3 regions of the Ruegeria sp. HKCCD6157 genome follow, and region 1 is predicted to be linked to each of the others. Evidence: riboswitches for the same ligand, from Rfam matches in the RefSeq annotation. Region 1 holds a riboswitch; each other region holds the start of a gene.
The links. Region 1 has a riboswitch for cobalamin ahead of GS612_RS19815 (hypothetical protein). Riboswitches for the same ligand answer to the same signal wherever they lie in the genome.
Positions count from the first base shown of each region.

Region 2: it holds a riboswitch for cobalamin, as region 1 does, so the genes downstream of both, GS612_RS19990 (DUF4198 domain-containing protein) here and GS612_RS19815 (hypothetical protein) in region 1, are expected to answer to the same signal.
Region 3: it holds a riboswitch for cobalamin, as region 1 does, so the genes downstream of both, GS612_RS10835 (aromatic ring-hydroxylating dioxygenase subunit alpha) here and GS612_RS19815 (hypothetical protein) in region 1, are expected to answer to the same signal.

Region 1 is NZ_WVRB01000011.1:47,721-50,990, forward strand. It holds gene rsgA (ribosome small subunit-dependent GTPase A) at 1-336, shown strand, start outside; gene GS612_RS19810 (hypothetical protein) at 376-1,296, opposite strand; cobalamin riboswitch at 1,367-1,589, shown strand; gene GS612_RS19815 (hypothetical protein) at 1,680-2,087, shown strand; gene GS612_RS19820 (dual specificity protein phosphatase family protein) at 2,079-2,591, opposite strand; gene GS612_RS19825 (DNA polymerase III subunit gamma/tau) at 2,763-3,270, shown strand, end outside.
Region 2 is NZ_WVRB01000012.1:19,488-22,757, forward strand. It holds gene GS612_RS19980 (sugar ABC transporter substrate-binding protein) at 1-78, opposite strand, end outside; gene GS612_RS19985 (ROK family transcriptional regulator) at 331-1,455, shown strand; cobalamin riboswitch at 1,577-1,776, shown strand; gene GS612_RS19990 (DUF4198 domain-containing protein) at 1,908-2,693, shown strand; gene cbiM (cobalt transporter CbiM) at 2,700-3,270, shown strand, end outside.
Region 3 is NZ_WVRB01000002.1:151,600-154,869, reverse strand. It holds gene GS612_RS10840 (hybrid-cluster NAD(P)-dependent oxidoreductase) at 1-307, opposite strand, end outside; gene GS612_RS10835 (aromatic ring-hydroxylating dioxygenase subunit alpha) at 313-1,566, opposite strand; cobalamin riboswitch at 1,648-1,852, opposite strand; gene GS612_RS10830 (hypothetical protein) at 1,964-2,116, shown strand; gene GS612_RS10825 (hypothetical protein) at 2,119-2,370, shown strand; gene GS612_RS10820 (hypothetical protein) at 2,379-2,603, shown strand; gene GS612_RS10815 (DUF3833 family protein) at 2,633-3,175, opposite strand; gene GS612_RS10810 (DUF3833 family protein) at 3,172-3,270, opposite strand, start outside.

The DNA of each region.
Region 1 (3,270 bases):
ATGCGCAACGGCGGCTGGTTGATCGATACACCTGGAATGCGCGCGTTGCGCCTGCTGGACGCTCAGGACGGGATCGACGACGTTTTCTCGGACCTTGCCGAGTTGAGCCGGGACTGCCGTTTTTCGGATTGCCAGCACAGCTCCGAGCCCGGATGTGCCGTGCAAAAGGCAATAAGCCACGGCATGCTTGATCCGGCTCGATTGGACCGGTGGCGCAAGCTTCGGCGCGAAGATCAGCGCAATTCTGAAACCGTCGCGCAGTCCCGGGCGCGGGACAAAGCGTTCGGCAAGATGGTCCGTGGCGTCATGAAGGAAAAGAAACTTCGCAACCGGTGATTGTTGGACGGTGCCCGGCCCGTCCTGCGCCGCGTCTGATCAAGCGATCAGTCGCGGCCAAACCGCTGCATTGCGCCGGGCAAATGCTCCGATATGACCAACCTCGGGCAACCCGAAATCGGCGGGGCTCAGCAGGTGGCGGTTGGCAGCGGGGCCGTAAAGATCCGCAAGCCGCCAAACCGCTTCCGGCGGCACCATCTGGTCGTCTTCGAAGGTGAACAAATCCACGGGCGTTCCAGAATCCTTCCACTGCGCCGCAGGTAACTCATGCCCGATTTCAGGCACATAATTCAAAGGCGCGGTACACCATTTGCGCCACTGCCAATAGACCGATGCCGGCAGATCCGAGCCGAACCCGATCGCCTTTCCGGGAAGGTAGCCAAGGGCTCGGGCCAAAAGCGGGGCATGACCATACCAGAACAATCCTGCCAAACCACGATAGGGCCATGGATGGTCGCTTACGGTTACCAGCCCCGAACACACACAGATCATCCGGTCAATCAGATCGACATCCGGCTGCACAGGCCCCAACATCGCGCCGATCGAATGGCCGATGGTCCAATGCTGCGAATCGGGAAACCGTCTGCGCATTTCCGTCCTTGCCGCGGGCATGTCGATCAAGGCCCAATCCGCCATGGTCGCACGCGAGTCTTTCAGGCGGCCGGTCAAGGAATGCCCGTAGTCGCGATAGTCATAGGTCAGGCAGGCCATACCCTGCTCGGCAGCAAGCCATCGTGCGAAATGACGGTAATAATCGCGCGGCACACCCGTTGCACTGTTCAGCACGACGACGATTTCGGGCGAGGTCAGCGGGCTGTACAACCGGGCAGACAGTGTTTTCTGCCCGGACGGAAAGCGAAACTCTTCGGTCAATACCGTTTGCTCTGTGTCCAACATGATCTCTGGCTTTGCGCTTGGTAAATCCGGTTTCCGAACCTCAACGCCCTCGACACTATGCATGAACCGACACCGTATCCAGCATGACCAAGCGTCCGGTCAAAAGATCGGCTTGACTCGATGCGTGCTCAAACGCTAGCGGTTGTGTGATGGTTTCCGGCCTCCACAAGGGGTCGGGATGAAAAGGGAACACGGTGCGGTGATGTCTGGTCATGCAGGCAACAACCAAATCCGCGACTGCCCCCGCAACTGTAAGCGGTAAGCGATGCCGAAACACCACTGGCCCCGAAGGCTGGGAAGGTCGGCAAAGCGATGACCCGCAAGTCAGGAGACCTGCCATCGGAAACGAAACCGAAACTCGGGCGGGGTGTCCGGGCAGGTCCTGACGGCATCACGATGTCCCACCTGTCCCAAATATCCTGTCCACCAAGCGCGGAGGGCGCAGGATGATCTGGAAGACAAAAACACATGAATTCAGTGCAACAGTATGTCAGCGGACGGGCAAAACCTGCCCCGCTTTGGCGCGGCTGGCGCGCTCGATATCCGAAGCCATGGCCCAGGCGACCTCGGCCACAAGTGACGATTTCGAGATTGAGGGCAGCAGTAAGCTGTCACATTGCACCGAAGGATGTCATGCAATTTTCCGCGCGCAATCAGACAGCATTCGTGTTTTTTGCGGGACGCAGCCCGAAACCGCAATTGAGCCGCTGAACGGCTATGCCGACCTGATCTTCGGAAACACGTTCAGTGCGATGCCATCCGGCGTCGTGAAGACCCCACCCTGCGCGATGATCGAAGTTTCCACGATCCGGCCTCGAAAACCTGCTTGCGCGCCCGTGCAGATTTCAATCTGAATCCAGACTGACCTGTGCCTGGGCACGCCGAGAGGCCCAGGCCAGTTGCGCATCCGTTTCGACGGCGCAAGGGCGCACCGCCCGCAATCGTTGCAGCGCCGTGTCCGTGCGTTCGCCGCATTCGACCATAAGCCGAAGGACAACCATACCTGACCTGCCACATCCCCCGCGGCAGTGTACCAATACGCGACCTCCGCCGGACAGCGCGTGCCGGGCCGCGGCGCTGACGGACGGCCACGCGTCATCAATCGCTTTTGTCGGCGCTCCGAAATCTTCGATCGGCAGGTGAACCCATCGGCTGGCGCGGCTTTGAATATCGCTGCCAAATTCCTGCGCCCCGTCCTGAAGCATTTCGACATCCGTCGTCATCGAAACAACAAGCCCCGGCTGCCAGGCTGCGATCATATCCAGATCGCTGGAGTAATCTCCGCCGCGTCCGGGCATCGAGGTCAGTGCCAGCGTTCCGCCACCGACTTGAAGGGCGTAGATCACCAACTGCGACATGAATCCTGTCCTCCCCAAAGAACTCTTTACAAAAATGAGCCATTAAATCCGCTGATGCAGTTTAGTGCGAAAGCGACTCGTTTCTAAATCAAAAATCATCGCGCCCCGCTGTGGACGCGAGCACCGGTGGCCACTACGCTGTGCCCAAGCACCGAATCCCAACGAGAAGACATGACAGACAGCTCCAGCCCCGCCTATCAGGTTCTCGCCCGCAAATATCGCCCGGAAACCTTTGCCGATCTGGTGGGTCAGGATGCCATGGTGCGCACCCTGAAAAACGCGTTCGCGGCCGACCGGATCGCGCAGGCCTTCATCATGACCGGCATTCGCGGCACCGGCAAGACGACCACGGCGCGGATCATCGCCAAGGGCATGAACTGCATCGGCCCCGACGGCAATGGCGGCCCAACGACCGAACCCTGCGGCCAGTGCGAGCATTGCGTGGCCATCATGGAAGGCCGCCATGTCGACGTGATGGAGATGGACGCCGCCAGCCGTACGGGCGTCAACGACATCCGCGAGATCATTGACAGTGTCCGCTATCGCGCCGCCAGCGCGCGTTACAAGATTTATATCATCGACGAGGTTCATATGCTCTCGACCAGCGCGTTCAACGCGCTGCTCAAGACGTTGGAAGAACCGCCCGCGCATGTGAAATTCATCTTCGCAACCACTGAAA
Region 2 (3,270 bases), on a different contig from region 1:
TTCGCCTTCCGCCATTGCACTGCCAGCCATGGCAGTAACCCCGAGCGCAGCAGCACCCGCAAGTTTTGCAAGTTTCATCGATTATCCTCCCAGTTTTTTCTATGCCGAGTAGGGCACGAGGGCGATCAGGCAAAAATCCTGACCCCATAAGAAACAATCACAAGATTCGAATTTTGAGTCAATAAATAAATCACTCTTATTTATTATTGACAGTGCGGACGGGCTTTCTCATTCTTCAGCAGGAAAGGGGTGGTCGTGCCGGAAAATTCATCTCGGAAAAATTCGATTGGCCTGCACGGGTCAGAGGTACGCGGAACCAACCAAAGCGGGATGCGGGCCCGGAACGAACGGCTTGTATTGTCGCTTGTCCGGCGTCACCAGGCCCTTTCGAAGTCCGAGATCGCGCGCATGACAGGACTGTCGGCACAAACCGTTTCCGTCATCATGCGGCTGTTGGAGAAGGATGGTTTGCTTTTGCGCGGCGAACCGGTCCGCGGGAAAGTCGGGCAACCTTCCGTTCCCATGCGACTTAACCCGGATGGTGCCTTTTTCTTTGGGCTCAAGGTGGGGCGTCGCAGTGCCGAGTTGGTTTTGACTGACTTTGTCGGAAATGTACGGCAACGCGATCGGCGAACCTATGACTATCCAACGCCGAAAGCCACTTTGGAGTTTTCCACTGAGAGTCTGGGCAAAATGATATCATCCATGCCGCCTGAGGCCAAAGGCAGGATTGCGGGACTTGGGATTGCCATGCCGTTCTACCTATGGGACTGGGCCCAGACCCTTCAGGTTCCTCAGGAAGAAATGGACCCGTGGCGCGTATCAGACCTGAAGGCTGACCTGGCGCGGCGCCTCGATATTCCGGTATTCCTGCAAAATGACGCCACTGCGGCTTGTGGGGCGGAATTGGTATTCGGTCCAGCCGATGGGCCAAGGGATTTCCTGTACTTCTATATTGGTTTCTTCATTGGCGGCGGTGTGGTCCTCAATGGCGCAATCTTTTCAGGGCGTGGAAACTCGGGCGCAATCGGCCCCTTGCCTGTGCCGGATGATGTCGGTGGTGTCAGGCCGCTTATCGATGTGGCCAGCCTGTACGTGCTCGAGCGTGCAATCACCACGGCAGGTGTCACGTCGCATTCCATTTGGGAAACGACCCAGCGTTGGGATGTGCCAAAAGTTCAACTGGAAAACTGGTTGAAGCAGACGGCGAGCGGGATTGCCTATGCGATTGTCTCATCCTGTAGCCTGATAGATTTCGAATGCGTGAAGATTGACGGCTGGATGCCGCAGGACATCAAGGCGCGTTTGGTTGAAATGGTCGAAGACAAACTGTCTGAGCTTAACCTGACCGGTCTCGAGCGCCCTGCCGTGCTGGCAGGGACCGTGGGCCCGGAAGCACGCTCACTGGGCGCGGCAAGCCTGCCGTTGTCGGAAAGGTATCTTTCAGAAGCTTAGATGTGAAATCACCCTGTTGCCTTGGATATTTCACAAACTGGTTCACTCTCGCAAACTGCCGAGCTCATTATTTTCGATGGCCGTAACACATTTTCGTTGACGGAAGGCTGAGTTGTCTGGCAAGCCGCTCGGCATGTCCGGTTCCGGGGCTTGCTCTGGAATCAATAGGGAATGCGGTGCGGGCTCAGGCCCAATTCCGCAACTGCACCCGCAACTGTAAGCGGCGAGCAGGGCTGAAACGCCACTGGGGTTTGCCCGGGAAGGCCGGTCCAACGCTTTGACCCGCAAGTCAGGATACCTGCCGGACATGTGCCCTCATAAGGGGCACTCCTAATCGGCGACGGGATGTGCGTCGGACCAGGATGCCTGAAAGGGTAATTTGGCGTTGAATGTCCCGTGGTCAAAACGAATTTCGCGCCGGGATTGGCGCGACGGGACAAGGACGACTGTTCATGAAAACGCTGCTCAGCGCAGCCGCTGCCGCGGTGGCTCTTCCTGCCATCGCAAATGCGCATTTCCTTTTGGAATACACCACCGACACCATGATCGAGAAACCGGGCGATGTGCCGGTCAAACTGATTTTCTGGCATCCGTTCGAGAATGGCCATGTCATGGATCTTGAAAAGCCGCAGGAATTCTATGTGATCCACAACGGTGAAAAGACCGATTTGCTGGACACGCTGGAACCTATCCGGTTCACCGGCGGGCAGAACGAGGGCGCGGCGTTCAAAGGCAGTGTCCCGGTCAAACGGTCGGGCGACTATGTGCTGGTGACGGTTCCTCAGCCTTATTACGAGGAATCCGAAGACATCTATATCCAACAGCTCACCAAAGCCTTCCTGAACCGCAACGAATTGCCGACCGATTGGATGAATCCCGTGGGTCTGCCGACCGAGATTATCCCGCTGAACAAGCCGACCAACATCATCGCGGGTTCGACTTTCACGGGCCGTGTGCTGGCTGATGGTCAGCCGGTTGCGGGGGCCGAGATCGAGATCGAATACATGGCAGCCGAACCCGACATGGAAAGTTCGGCCGCTTCTGCACCGAAGGCGTCACCAATGCCGGGTGGTGCGGTGGTCGCAATATCTGACGACAACGGGTATTTTTCGTTCGGCGTTCCAAAAGCCGGTTACTGGGGTTTCGCCGCCCTTGGTTCCGGTCCGGCAACCGAACATGAGGGCAAAGAACTCAGCCAGGATGCGGTCATCTGGATCCGCGCCTGGGATCTGGAGTAACCCCAAATGCACATCGTCGACGGAGCCCTTTCCAACCCGGTTGTAATTGGCGGCGCCATAGCCGCCGCGGGCGGGATCGCCATGGGTCTCAGGTCTCTGGATCTTGATCGCATCCCCACTGCGGGCGTGCTGTCAGCCAGTTTCTTCGTGGCATCGTTGATCCACGTGCCCATTGGTCCGTCGTCGGTCCATCTGATCCTCAACGGCATGGCCGGGCTGCTGCTTGGTTGGGCCGCATTCCCGGCTTTGTTCGTCGGGCTTTTGCTACAGGCGGTCTTTTTCGGCTTTGGCGGGTTGACGGTGTTGGGGATCAACACCGTCAATATCGCCTTTCCCGCTGTGGTGGCCGGAATGTTGTTCGGTCGTCTGATCGCGCGTGGAACGCCTTTGCAAGGTGCGATTTGGGGGGGCATCGGCGGCGCGTTTGCGATTGCGGCGACAACCGGCATGGTCGCGTTTTCGCTGGCGCTGTCGGGGGATGAATTTCTGCCTGCCGCCAAGCTTGTTTTCTTCGCCCATATTCCTGTAATGGCCATCGAGGCGATTTTGACCGGGTTCGCCGTGTTGTTGGCACGCA
Region 3 (3,270 bases), on a different contig from region 1:
GTTGAAGATTGTCCAGCATCCAGCGCGTGCCGATACTGTCGGGTTGCGCTTTGGCGGTGATGGTGATCGACCGCGGCCGCGACGGCGACGATGAGATCGTGTAGGTGCGATGCACAACGCCTCCGGGCTGGCCGGGCGCCGGAATCTCGAGCGTCAGGAACTGACCGGGGTGATAGGCGAACTGCGCCCCCGAGGGGGCACGGAACGAAAAGCTGGCGGTGTTCGGCATCTCGGGCACGACCGAGACACATTCCAGCATCTCTCCATCCTGCCAGACGGCTGATGAAAGCGTGTTCAGGTCTTTCATCAGCCTTACTCCGCCGCCATGGAGTCAGGCGCCAGGCGGGCCGAAACTGTGTTGCAATACCAATCCACGAATTGCAGCACGCCGGATTCCTGAATGGCTGAATACGGGCCGGGTACATAGGCCGGGCTGTTGATGCCCTGCTGGTTGTCCTCGACCACCTGACGGTCTTCGTTATTCGTGGCGACCCAGACTTCGGTCAGACGTTTCACGTCATAGTCAACGCCTTCAACGGCATCCTTGTTGACCAGCCATTTGGTCGTGACCTCGGTCTCTGTCGGGCTGATCGGCGTGACGCGGAAAACAATCGAGTGGTCGGCAAGAAAGTGGTTCCACGTGGTCGGATAGTGGAACTTCAAAAGCGATCCCGCATCCGCAAAGGGCGACCGGCCCAACCAGCGGCGCACGGCGGATTTCCCGTCCATCGTATAACTCTCGGCCCCTTCTTTCAGCGGCATCCGCGCCAGTCGATATTGGCCGTCCTCGTGCAGGTAGAACTGCGATGGCATACCCGCTGCCTGGCACCTGTCGAAATGGGCTTGCATATAGGCTGGGGTTTCACCGCCTTCGATCCCCGTCACGCCCGGATCATCAGGGAAGGTCCGGCACAGCGCAGGGTGGTTGCCGCCGCAGTGATAGCACTCGCGATTGTTTTCCCAGACCAGCTTCCAGTTGCCGTTCTCGATGATCGTGCTTTCGAAGGCGACCTTGGCATTCGCAAGATCATGCGGCTCAAGATACGGGCGCGCGATATTGGCGAACGTGTCAAAATCCGGGGCGACATCCGCCAGACAGATGTAAACCAACCCGGCAAACTCGCGGCAATGAACCGTCTTCAAACCATGCTGCCTGGGATCAAACTCCGGCCTCATGTCGCGGGCCCACAGCAAAGAGCCGTCAAGCTCATAGGTCCATTGGTGATATGGGCAAACCAGCTTCGGCGCGTTGCCTTTTGCCGCCTTGCATATGATCGAGCCGCGATGGCGGCAGGTGTTGTGAAACGCCCGGATCTGGTTGTCGGCGCCGCGCACGATGATCACGCGATAGGCACCCACGTTGTATGTTACATAGTCGCCGGCTTTCACCAGTTCGCAAGCAGGAATGGCAAAGAGCCATTCGCGATAGTGGATGGTTTCCAGGTCGGTCTGAAAGATCTCGGGGTCGGTGTAAAAGGCCCGTTCCAGAGCATAGCCCGGGATTCGACGCGCCAACAGGTTTTGGACATTGTTCACTTCTGGCTCTCCTGCCGCGCCCCGCGGCATTGCTTGGGCAGATGACAGGGAGGAACCGTCCGGAGGCGCGCGAGGACCACGTCCGAAACCCGTGCCCCCACCGCCACCCGCGGTTTGACATATCTGCAAGGCTGGTTTCCGGACTTGAAAGGGGCTTGCACCCGGTTGCGACACCTTCCCGGGATCCTCGTCCCAGTGGTTGATTGTCGAACCTGACCTTCCTTACCGTTGCGGGGGCAGTGCCGGAATTCCACCGGCTTCCCAATTCTCCGCTGTCTGAGAATCAAGCAGCGGCACCTCACGATGGCAGCCTACTTTTTACCCGCTTGAGCGCTGAAATGCTTGCGACATTTCCGGTTTCAAAACAGACATGGCAATTTTCCGGCAGCGTGGACGGCGCCGGGATCACAGTCCTTGGCACAGGGGCGTGGCAGGCCCGCCAGCATGGCGTTTTGCGGTGGCCGATGGCCTTGCGATGGATGCGGCCACGTCTGACATCGGCGCCGCCAAATTATCCCCCAACCGCGACGGCGAAGGCCCGGCTGCTCTGATCAGAAACGAAACGCTGCACGTCGCCTGAGCATGGCTGGAAAAGAGAGTGTCAAGCCAAGTGAAGGAGGTTTGCAGCAAGCCCTTTTGGGTGAAGTTGATCCTTTTGGGATAGCGCTGGCTTTCAATGGGACAGGTGAAGAAGGCGAATATCCGTCATGCGAGAGTTGTCAGTCCACCTTGTCAACGGCCGGTAGAAAACCTCATTTTGTCCATAAAAAATTGTCTTTTTCGGGAAAAACCATTACGTTTTCCGAAAATGGTGGAAAACACCGGAGGCAGTAAGAGAGCAGATGCCAAAACCGAAAACAGGTGTTTTGCGGACAACAGTTCCTTCGCGCCTCATGGGAAAACGAGATGGTCTGTTTTTCCTCTGGGGGCAGATAGAACGCGCGCGCCTGAAGGTCGAGGGCGGCGAACGCGCCGAGGGTGCAGCCTCGGACGGGCCAAGGGCAAACACGGCCGGTGAGGTCAAGGGATCGACGACAGCATTGGTGGACGAGTTTATTTTCTACTGACTTTTGTGATGAAACCGGTCCTGGCGGCCCTATTTCTTCTCGAAGAACAGGATGACTTCACCCAGACGGACGCCATAGCGTGAGACATACGCGCGGTTCAGCAGACGGTCGTCATCCAGCAGCCACATCCAATCGTCGAATTTGACACGCATGGTCCCGTCCTTGATCGGCAGGTCGATCTTGTATTTCCAGTTGAACGTATCCCCGCGCTCAATCCCGCTGGCGGTGCCCAGCACGCCAGGCGCCGTACCGGTCCACGTATCCTCTCCGGTTTTGGTCAATGTCCAAATGCGCTGTTCCGTCGCGCCATCGTCGTAGACGAAGTCTTCGACCAGGGTCAGGGTTTCGCCGTCCCATGTCCCGTCGATATCAACCGTGAATCTGCGGGGGATATTTCCCAAAACATCCTGAAACTGACCGTAGGCCACTGTTTTGCCTTCGAAAAATTCCTCGAGGTTCAACTGTCGGTCCGACAGAAACGTTTTTGGTATCTTCGGTTTGCTGGAGCAGGCCGCCAAAATTGCAAGGCTTGCGATGGCAATGCAGGCGATGAAAGAGCGAAAGGTGATCATTGCAACGGCTTCCCTTCCGAAGTCGCGTCATACCCGTTTGACCCACTTGGATGAATCGGTTTCGATCTGGGGCTTGGACGCATTGTGGCGATCAG